Regions from separate parts of the Exiguobacterium sp. s7 genome, predicted to be linked through region 1. Evidence: riboswitches for the same ligand, from Rfam matches in the RefSeq annotation. Region 1 holds a riboswitch; each other region holds the start of a gene.
The links. A riboswitch is a leader RNA that binds a small molecule or an ion and turns the genes downstream of it on or off. The one in region 1 is predicted to bind S-adenosylmethionine.
Positions count from the first base shown of each region.

Region 2: another riboswitch for S-adenosylmethionine. It lies ahead of mtnK (S-methyl-5-thioribose kinase); the one in region 1 lies ahead of KNP79_RS02740 (methionine ABC transporter ATP-binding protein).
Region 3: another riboswitch for S-adenosylmethionine. It lies ahead of KNP79_RS11510 (aminotransferase class I/II-fold pyridoxal phosphate-dependent enzyme); the one in region 1 lies ahead of KNP79_RS02740 (methionine ABC transporter ATP-binding protein).

Region 1 covers NZ_JACSLO010000002.1:27,939-31,215, forward strand. Annotated here, with positions in the region: gene KNP79_RS02730 (PTS sugar transporter subunit IIC) at 1-1,008, opposite strand, end outside; gene KNP79_RS02735 (thioredoxin family protein) at 1,232-1,489, shown strand; SAM riboswitch class I at 1,943-2,048, shown strand; gene KNP79_RS02740 (methionine ABC transporter ATP-binding protein) at 2,127-3,155, shown strand; gene KNP79_RS02745 (methionine ABC transporter permease) at 3,145-3,277, shown strand, end outside.
Region 2 covers NZ_JACSLO010000017.1:7,507-10,783, forward strand. Annotated here, with positions in the region: gene KNP79_RS14350 (2-hydroxy-3-keto-5-methylthiopentenyl-1-phosphate phosphatase) at 1-76, opposite strand, end outside; gene KNP79_RS14355 (2,3-diketo-5-methylthiopentyl-1-phosphate enolase) at 73-1,230, opposite strand; SAM riboswitch class I at 1,300-1,401, opposite strand; SAM riboswitch class I at 1,607-1,709, shown strand; gene mtnK (S-methyl-5-thioribose kinase) at 1,791-2,945, shown strand; gene mtnA (S-methyl-5-thioribose-1-phosphate isomerase) at 2,942-3,277, shown strand, end outside.
Region 3 covers NZ_JACSLO010000009.1:24,996-28,272, forward strand. Annotated here, with positions in the region: gene KNP79_RS11505 (AI-2E family transporter) at 1-1,035, opposite strand, end outside; SAM riboswitch class I at 1,211-1,311, shown strand; gene KNP79_RS11510 (aminotransferase class I/II-fold pyridoxal phosphate-dependent enzyme) at 1,389-2,564, shown strand; gene KNP79_RS11515 (iron-containing alcohol dehydrogenase) at 2,561-3,277, shown strand, end outside.

The sequences.
Region 1 (3,277 bases):
ATCGAGGCGGTAATGATCAGGCTGGATGAGCGACGTCCGGTTGAACAGGCGGTAGAAGATGATTCCGAGCGTTATCGGGATGAGTCCGAACAAGACGATGACGAGCATGACGTTCCAGAGCGCGAACCCTCCCGGCATCAAATGCAAGGCGTTGATTGGCCCGATGAGGCCGGAGACGCCGAAACCGGCACTGATCGGCGTGCCTTCGATCCGAAGGATGCCTGCGAGCGCTCCGAGGATGGCCGCATTGGCGAGTACGGGCAACATCATGATCGGACGACGGACGAAGTTCGCCATTTGAATCTTCGGTGACCCGAGGAAGTGGGCGATCGACGTTCCCGTCGCGTTCATCTGCCAGCCGGCGATGGCGAGACCGAAGCCGGCGGCGACGACCCCTAAGTTGGCGGCCCCGGCCGCGACACCAGACAGACTGATCGCTGTGGCGATGCCGACCGTCGAGATTGGCGAGACGATGATGAGCGAGAACGCCATCGCGATCAACATACCCATCACAATCGGCTGCAGTTCCGTCATCGTCATAATGATCGTCCCGACGTATGTGGTGATTTGTGAGATGTAAGTGAGCAGGAACGCCCCGATTCCTCCGGCGACGACGATGACCGTCATCGGTAAGACGAGTACCGTGTATGTCTTCAAGCGTGGCGACAACTGCATGACGAGGAACGTCGCGAGAGCGGCCGTCACACCGGCCGTGATGACGTCACCGATTCCAGCCATGAGGAACGCCCCTTCTTCGATGCGGATGGCGCCGCTCCCGACTTGGGTCGCGATGCCGATCGTGCCGGCCTCGAGTGCCGAGCGTCCGAACTGCATGGCGACGGCGACACCGATGATGACCGGTAAGAGACGCATCGCGATTGTCGTCGCATCTAAGATGAACTGCAGTGACGGAACATAAGGTAAGATGGCTTTCGTTAATTCACCGAGCAAGGCGCTCGGGATGAGGGCGATGAGGATGGCAAGACTGAGGCCGTTCAAGACGTTCATCAAAAACTGTTTTCTGGTAAGCTTCTCTTCCGTCATTGGGGATTCACCTGTCCTTTTCTACTGGTATGCTGTTATGTACAAAAGCAATAAAGTTAATGACCATACTATGCCTCTTTCTAGCAAGCGTCAATATAAAATGTTGAAATGTTCAGAATTTTCCATTTGAGCACAACTTTTGAACCGACCGGTCCGGATTCATATACTTAGAGGAGAGGTGAGAACAATGATTACTGACGGATTCTTATATATATACGCCCCGATGTGCGGTACATGCGCCGTGGCCGAGCGGATGCTCTCGGTCGTCGAGGCCGTCGACCCCGAACTCCAGATTGAAAAGCGCGATGCCAACTTTATCCCGAACGAGCTCGAGGTGTATCAAGTCATGAGCGTCCCGGCGCTATTGAAGCTGGAAAATGGCCAAGTTCGCGATCGTTTGTATGCGTTTCAAAACGTCCAGCACGTCCTATCTTTCGTCAAATGAGATAGGATGATTAGAATAATCTGAAAATTTTAAATAATCAGTTGACACAGAAAGTTCACGAATGATATATTCATTACAACATCTTACTTGAACACAACATAGGTCGAGATTTTCCCGTCAGCAAGACGTTTTCGAACAACCGTTGCATGAGCTTACGCGATTTCAGGTGGACCTTCCCTTCGATTGTCCCCCAAAAAAATCAAGCGTCGGGGCACCGGTCGCGTAATTGCATGGTCCGTTCGAAGACCGAGTGATGATCGGGTAAAAATCCCCCATATAAGGATGAATGCTCTGATCGGGCAAAAGAGGTTCATCTATGGGTTGTCCTTCAGTGACTCAAGTTGCTACGTTCTGTGTCATCCTCGGATGGCACCTTTTTTAATTTGTCTGAAAAAAATAGTTTGACATGAAAATAATGTGTCGCTATGATAAAGCTAATCAAATACGCAACCACTCTTATCAAGAGAGGCTGAGGGACTGGCCCTATGACGCCCAGCAACCGCGGAGCAATCCGAAATGGTGCTAATTCCAGCAAGGTGTAAACCTTGGAAGATGAGAGCAATCGTTGTCCGTACCGATAAAGTACGCACGTTTGCTCAAACGTGCGTACTTTTTTTGTTGTCAGGAGGGAAATGGATTGATTCAACTACGCAATGTGGCCAAATGGTTCGATACGAAAAACGGTCGGGTCCAGGCGGTCGATGATGTGTCGCTTACCATCGAAAGCGGCGAAATTTTTGGAATAATCGGATATTCAGGGGCGGGGAAGTCGACGCTCATCCGCTTGCTCAACCGACTCGAGGCACCGTCTAGCGGTGAAATCGTGGTCGCCGGCAGCGAGCTGACGAAGCTCACGCCTAAGGAACTACGCGGGGTACGTAAAAACGTCTCGATGGTGTTCCAACACTTCAACCTATTATGGTCGCGCACGGTCGCTGAGAACATCAGCTTCCCGCTCGAGCTCATCGGGGTACCGGCCAGCGAACGCAAACGCCGCGTCCAAGAACTTGTCGAACTCGTCGGCTTAGGCGGACGGGAAGACAGCTATCCGTCGCAACTATCGGGCGGTCAAAAGCAGCGAGTCGGGATAGCCCGTGCGCTCGCTACGAATCCAGAAGTGCTCCTCTGCGATGAAGCGACGAGCGCACTCGACCCGAAGACGACCGATTCGATTCTCGAACTGCTCGTCAGCATCAATAAAAAGCTCGGATTGACGATCGTCCTCATCACCCATGAGATGCACGTCATCCAAAAGATTTGCCACCGCGTCGCCGTCATGGAGGCCGGGAAGGTCGTCGAGACCGGACAAGTCGCCGAGGTGTTCCAACATCCGGAACAGCCGATCACGAAAGAGTTCGTCAAACAGATCGGCGCGGTCGAAGACATGTCGCTCACGTTCGAGCACTTGAAAGCGCGTTATCCGAGCGGTCAAATCGTCAAGCTCAAATTCTTGAACGAGACGGCCGAGCAACCGATTCTGTCAGAAGTGTTGAAGCAACATGACATCGGCTTCAACATCATCGGCGGGAACGTGACGCAGTCACAAGTCGGTGCCCTCGGGACATTATTCATCCAATTGATCGGAGAGCCGGCTGAAGTCGAGCGGGCCATCGCCTCAATCCGGTCGCAGGCAGTGGAAGTGGAGGTAGAAAGCGATGTTTCCTAATGTAGATTGGCAAGTCATGCTCGAGCAAACGTGGGAGACGCTCTATATGACGCTCGTCGCCGGAGCCGCGACGTTCGTCATCGGTCTCGCCCTCGGGATGCTCTTATACGTCACGAACGAAC
Region 2 (3,277 bases), on a different contig from region 1:
ACGCCTTCATCAACGCGATGATATTGTCTTCCGCCGTAATCGTCCCGTCAAAGTCGCAGAGGATATGGGCCGTCATCGTGACGCCCACGCCTTCAACGCGGTATCGAGCTCGTCCGTCTGCCCTTCGGTTTGACCGAGTACGTGAGCGATGGCTTGTCGGAACGCACGAGCCCCGGCGGCTGCACCGTCCGGATGACCGTGAATGCCACCGCCGGCGTTGATGACGACATCCGTCCCGAAGTCCCGAATGATATCGGCGACGAGTCCCGGATGAATCCCCGCGGACGGGACCGGCAAAATCGGCTTCGACCAATGTGGTTCGGCACTCTGGTCACGAATCACGAACGCCTCGTCGCGCGGTGTCGCAAGTGAGCCGTACGGTGACGGGAAGAGCGTCAAATCGGCCCCGGCGAGGCGAGGGAGTTTACCGAGCAAAAGCGAATGACTGATTGATCCGGTCAAGGCGCCGGCAAAGGCCGGATGTGCCAAGATCGGGACGTGGATATCCGGATCGTTCGCGAGTTCGCGCAGTGCGTCGAGACCGTACGTATAGACGTTGAACAGGAGCGCCGTCGCACCGGCCTCGATGAGACGGAGCGCCTGGTCACGCAGACCGAACACGGGGCCGCTCAGCGTGATGGCGTACAGGACGCGTTTCCCGGTCGCCTCGAAGTGGGCTTGAATGACGTCCGCTCCGATCCGGGCCCGTTCAAGCGACGGGGTGAGCGGGTTGTCGTATAAAATCTCGTCGTCTTTGACGATATCGATGCCACCGGCGAACTGATCGCGGAGTTGCTGCTCGAGAAACGCGAGGTCACGGCCGATGACGCCTTTGAAGATGCTCATGACGAGCGGGCGATCCTGAACGCCGAGCAACTCACGAATCCCGTCGACACCGAACTTGGCGCCTTTGAAATCAGAGGCGAGCGTCTCCGGCAACGTCAAATCGATTAATCGGACCGAATCATCGAGGGACAGTTTCCCGAACGTCGTCGTCAAGATGGATGAAAAGTCAGGGCTGACATTATGTAACGGATAGCGGATTGTGAAGCGGCTCGTCGTGTCCGTATGTGTGGTTGATACGACCTCACCTCGGAACGCCTGTAACTGCTCTTGCTCTAAGTGAGGCAAGTCCGTCCATGTGCCGACGGTCAGCTCGAGGGCGATCTTGTTGGCGACGGTCGCGACCGCGTCCGTCCGTTTGATTTCATATGTGGCAGTGATACTCATATGGTTCCTCCTTCCAGGCAAACAAAAATGACCCCATGCCGAGGCAAGAGGTCATCATAAAAAAATGAACTCTTATCTCTCAGCTTACGCTGCAAGAATTAGCACCGTGCCATCTCTGGTCGGTTGCTGCGACATCATCGGGCTTGTCCCTCCGTCTGCTCTTGATAAGAATGTGATTTGAAGTTGTGAAATTTAATTGAATTTTTGCACAGAATCATCACGTCGTCAATTCCTTTTTTTCCAAAAAAAATATTTTGGAAAGTTGTTTCCATATATGCACAAAAAAAGACGGAGGTGCACCGAGAAAATGACGTTGACAATTGTGACGTCGAGTCCGTAATATTCAGCACATAAGTTCACCGAATCGAATAAACCACTCTTATCGCGAGTTGGCAGAGGGAATTGGCCCGATGACGCCGCAGCAACCGACCACTAGGCACGGTGCTACATCCACCAGACGAATGTCTGACAGATGAGAGGAACAACCAGTTTGGCTGTGCCTCTTTCTCGCGGAGAAAGGGGCTTTTTTTGTGGGCAACGTACAGGAAGGGGAAAACATCATGTCATATCAACCATTTACAGAACAGACCGTCGTCGAGCATGTGAAAACGTTGGGGTTAATCGAAGACGGAGGCATCACGCATTGCGAGGAGATCGGGGACGGCAATTTGAACCTCGTTTTCCGCATCCGACAAGGCGAAACGAGTCTCATCGTCAAACAAGCGCTCCCGTATGCGAAAGTCGTCGGCGAAAGTTGGCCACTCACACTTGAACGGGCGTGGATCGAGCAGTTGGCATTGCGCGAATTCGCCAACGTCGTCCCTCGTTTCGTTCCAATCGTGCTTGGTAGTGACCGCACGCTCGCCTACACGATTTTAGAGGACCTGTCAGATTTTGAGATCGTTCGGACAGGCTATTTGGAAGGGAAAACGTATCCTGAACTGGCCCGCCATGTTGGTGAATTTTTAGGCGAGACGCTGTTCGCGACGTCGGATTACGCGGCCGGACCGATTGCGAAGAAGCGGATTGAACGTGACTATTACAACCCAGAACTGTGTGACATCACCGAGAAACTCATCTTCACCGACCCGTTCAAAGACGCGGAGTCGAACAACATCGAGACGGCGCTGCGAGAAGATGTCGAACGCCTTTGGCAAGACCAAGCGCTCAAAGTCGAGGTGACGAAACTGAAAGTCGGCTTTGTCACGAAACATGAGGCACTCCTACACGGCGACCTACATACGGGGAGCATCTTCGCGACTCAACAAGAAACGAAGATTATCGATCCAGAGTTCGCGTTTTACGGACCGTTCGGCTTCGACCTCGGCCAAATCATCGCCCATTTGACGCTGTCGACGTTCCATGACCCGCTCAAACGCTTCGAGCGTTTCACGGACGTCTTGACGGTGTGGGAGACGTTTGAGAAGACGTTTCGGGCCAATTTTGAACGCGCCGTCGAGCCGTTCAACACGGACGGTTTCGTCGACGAGTTGTTGCGGACGATTTTCAGCGACACGATCGGCTACGCCGGTTGCGAACTCATTCGCCGTGCCGTCGGACTGGCCGGTGTCGCCGATCTCGAGACGTTGCCGGAAGCGACGCGGCTCGAACGAAAACGTGACGCGCTCTCCCTCGGGACGGCGCTCATTAAAGAACGCCACAGCGTCGAATCGATTGACGACTTGGTGACACTCCTGTCGGGGGTGCGCGTATGACGGTCCAAAACATCCGTTTCCATTCACAGACAGACGAACTCATCGTATTGGATCAGACGTTGTTGCCGCATGAAGAGCGGTACGTGACGATTGAGACGCTCGAACAGGCCGAACATGCCATCGAGACGCTCCAAGTCCGCGGCGCCCCGGCCATCGCATACTTCGGGGCGTTCGTCCTCGCCAAAGAGGCGGGCCGGTTAGTCGACGATCCGGACTTTACGCGTCGGCTCGACCTCGTCGGACGCCGCTTGATCGCGACCCGGCCGACGGCGGTCAATCTGCAAAACGTGATCGAATCGCTCCTTGATTTAAATGTCGGGGACGACTTCGAG
Region 3 (3,277 bases), on a different contig from region 1:
AATCATCGCCGTGACCGGTACACTGATGAACATCCCGACGAGACCGAACAGGCTACCCCCGATGATGATCGAGGTGATGACCCAAAACGGGGTGATGCCGACGCTGTCGCCGAGAATCTTCGGGCCGAGCCAGAGTCCGTCGAATTGTTGCAACAAGAAGATGAACAAGAGGACGATGAGCGCCGTGAACGGGTCATAGAAGTAGGTGATGATGAACGCCGGAATCATCCCGAGCAGCGGACCGACGTACGGGATAAAATTCAAGACGCCGACGATGACGCCGAGTAGAAGCGCGTAAGGTGCCCCGATGATCAACAGACCGGCGACGGCCAACACCCCGATGATGAGGCAGTCGATCGACTTCCCGATGATATAGCGTTTGAAGATGTAATCCATCTCTTGAAAGATGTCGATCGTCGTCTTAGCCGACGCGACCGGGAACATCGCATACAACAGCCGCTTGAACATGCGGGCAAAAACCTCTTTGTCTTTTAACAGATAGATTGAGATGACGATCCCAATCAAGAAATTGATGAGCGTCATCGTGAAGCTCGACACGTAGCTGACCGACGACAAGACGGCGGTCTCGACCCAGCCCGAGTAACGTTCCTCGAAGCGGCTGAAATCGATGGCTTGGGCGATCGTCGCGTTGTACTCTTTCAAGTACGTGTTCAACTTGGCGAGGAACCCGTCAATCTGTCGGATGTAGAACGGGAGCTCTTCGATGAGTGAGGCCACACTCGAGTAGATGCGCGGGAACAATGTCACAGCGGAGATGACAAGAATCCCGATGAAGACGATATAAACGATCAGCAAACCTTGATAGCGTTTTAATTGAAACCGTTCTTCTATATAGGACAGGACGGTATTCAGGAGCAGCGCGATGGCAATTCCCATGATAATCGGCGTCAGCAACTGGAACGTGTAGTGCAACACACTAGAAATCGTGTCCGGTTCACTGATGACTTTCCATAGGACGAGCAGAATCAATCCGATCACGCTCAACTTCCAAATCAATTGACGATTTAATTCCAAAGGTCCATCCCCTCATCTTTTAAATTTTGTAGAATAGTGTTCACTTTGTACTATGACCTTTTTTTTATCGGGATTCAATAGGCCACACCCATTTTCGAAAAAGGATTGACAAGATTGGTAACGTTTGGTTAACTAAGTGACATATTACAAAAAGACAAATCGCATATAAAAACACTTTCTATCAAGAGAAGCGGAGGGACTGGCCCGATGAAGCTTCAGCAACAGATTGTTCCAATACTGTGCTAATTCCAGCAAGGTGACCTTGAGAGATGGAAAGGTGGTTGTTTGAATACGTCCGTATCTCGACACCCCTTTCCGCGGAAAGGGGTGTTTTTTGCATAGGAGGACTATTCATGACAGACAGACGCTCACACTTACTTAAAACTTTACCACCCCAACATTTTGTCGGACTCGCCGATGAAGTCGCAGCACTTGAACAGGCCGGTCGCGATATCATCCGACTCGGTCAAGGGACGCCGGATTTGCCGACGCCCGCCCCAATCTGCGACGCACTTCAGACGGCGCTCCTTGATGCCTCGACCCATCAATACGGTCCGTTCCGCGGTCAGGCCCGTCTGAAGCAAGCGGTGGCGACGTTTTACTTGAATGAGTACGGCGTCGAAGTCGATCCCGAGACGGAAGTCGCGATCCTCATCGGTTCCAAGTCCGGACTCATCACGTTGCCGCAATGTGTGCTCGAGCCAGGGGACGGGATCTTGCTGCCGAACCCGGGCTATCCCGACTACATCTCCGGGGCACGACTCGCCGGTGCCGTCGTCCGTGATCTCATCTTACGCGAGGAGCACGGTTTCCTCCCTGACTATGAGACGCTCGATACGGAAGGGGCGAAACTCATGTATTTGAACTATCCGAGCAATCCGACGGGGGCCGTCGCCACACCAGCCTTCTTTGATGACACCGTTCGGTTCGCCCAGGAGCGGGACTTGATGGTCGTCCATGACTTCGCGTATGGCAGCATCGGGTTTGATGGACACGTCCCGCCGAGCTTCCTGCAGGCGAAAGGGGCGAAAGAAGTCGGGATCGAGGTATATACGATGTCGAAGGCGTTCAACATGTCCGGTTGGCGCGTCGCCTTTGCCATCGGGAACGCGGACATCATCGAGGCGATCAATACGTATCAGGACCACGTCCACGTCAGCGTGTTCTCGGCCATCCAGGCGGCGGCTGTCGCCGCGCTCGAGGCCCCACGCTCCATCCGGGACGATTTGGCCCGACTCTATGAGGCACGGCGTGATCGCCTGATCGATGGGTTGAACCGGGCCGGTTGGGCCGTCGAGCCGCCGGAGGGTTCGTTCTTCGTCTGGGCGAAAGTGCCCGAGGGCGATGCCAAATCGTTCTCGCGTAAGTTATTGTACGAGGCAGGAGTCGCCGTCACACCGGGCTATTTCTTCGGTTCAGAAGGGAACGGATACGTCCGCTTCGGCCTCGTCTCGCCCGAGCCGAAAATCGATGAGGCCGTCGAACGAATCGAGCGGTTGTTTGCCGCCTATGAGGAGGTGCGGGCATGATTCGTCAGGCCGTCCTTGAATATGACCACGCCGATGACGCGCTCGACCGTCTTGATGACTTAGTCGACGGCCGACGTGCCCACGTCCTGCGCGGTCAGAACGGGTACGAAGTCGTGCGGGCCGTCCATCCATCCATCACGGACTATCCGGCCACGACGTTCCGTGGGGAGTGTACGGACAAGGAAGTCGAACGGCTGATTTTTGAAGACGTCGATGTCCTCATCGCCATCGGGGGCGGGAAGCTCGTCGACACGGCCAAACTCGTCGCCTATCAACAGAACGTGCCGCTCATCATCGTCCCGACACTCGCCTCGAACTGTGCGGCGTTCACGCCTCTCAGCGTCGTCTATCGGGAGGACGGGAGCTACGACCGCTACGACATGTTCCGCGTCGTCATCGAACGGGTCATCGTTGACTCGCGGGTCATCTCGCGCTCTCCATATGAATATTTCCGAGCCGGTGTCATCGACACGGTCGCGAAGTTTTACGAGGCCCGTTACTTGAGCGGTGACAGCTCGGTCGACGCGGGCGTCAACACCGGGCTCGTCTTGGCCCAGCAGTGCGGGCGTCTCGTCGAACTTGATTTGAGCGAGCACGCTTTTGAGTCGTATAGTGATGACGTCCGCTTCGCGGTCGATCACGTGCTCGCCATCGGAGGTGCCGTCGGAGGATTTGGTGACGCCGGGACACGGGTCGCCGTGGGCCATGCGGTC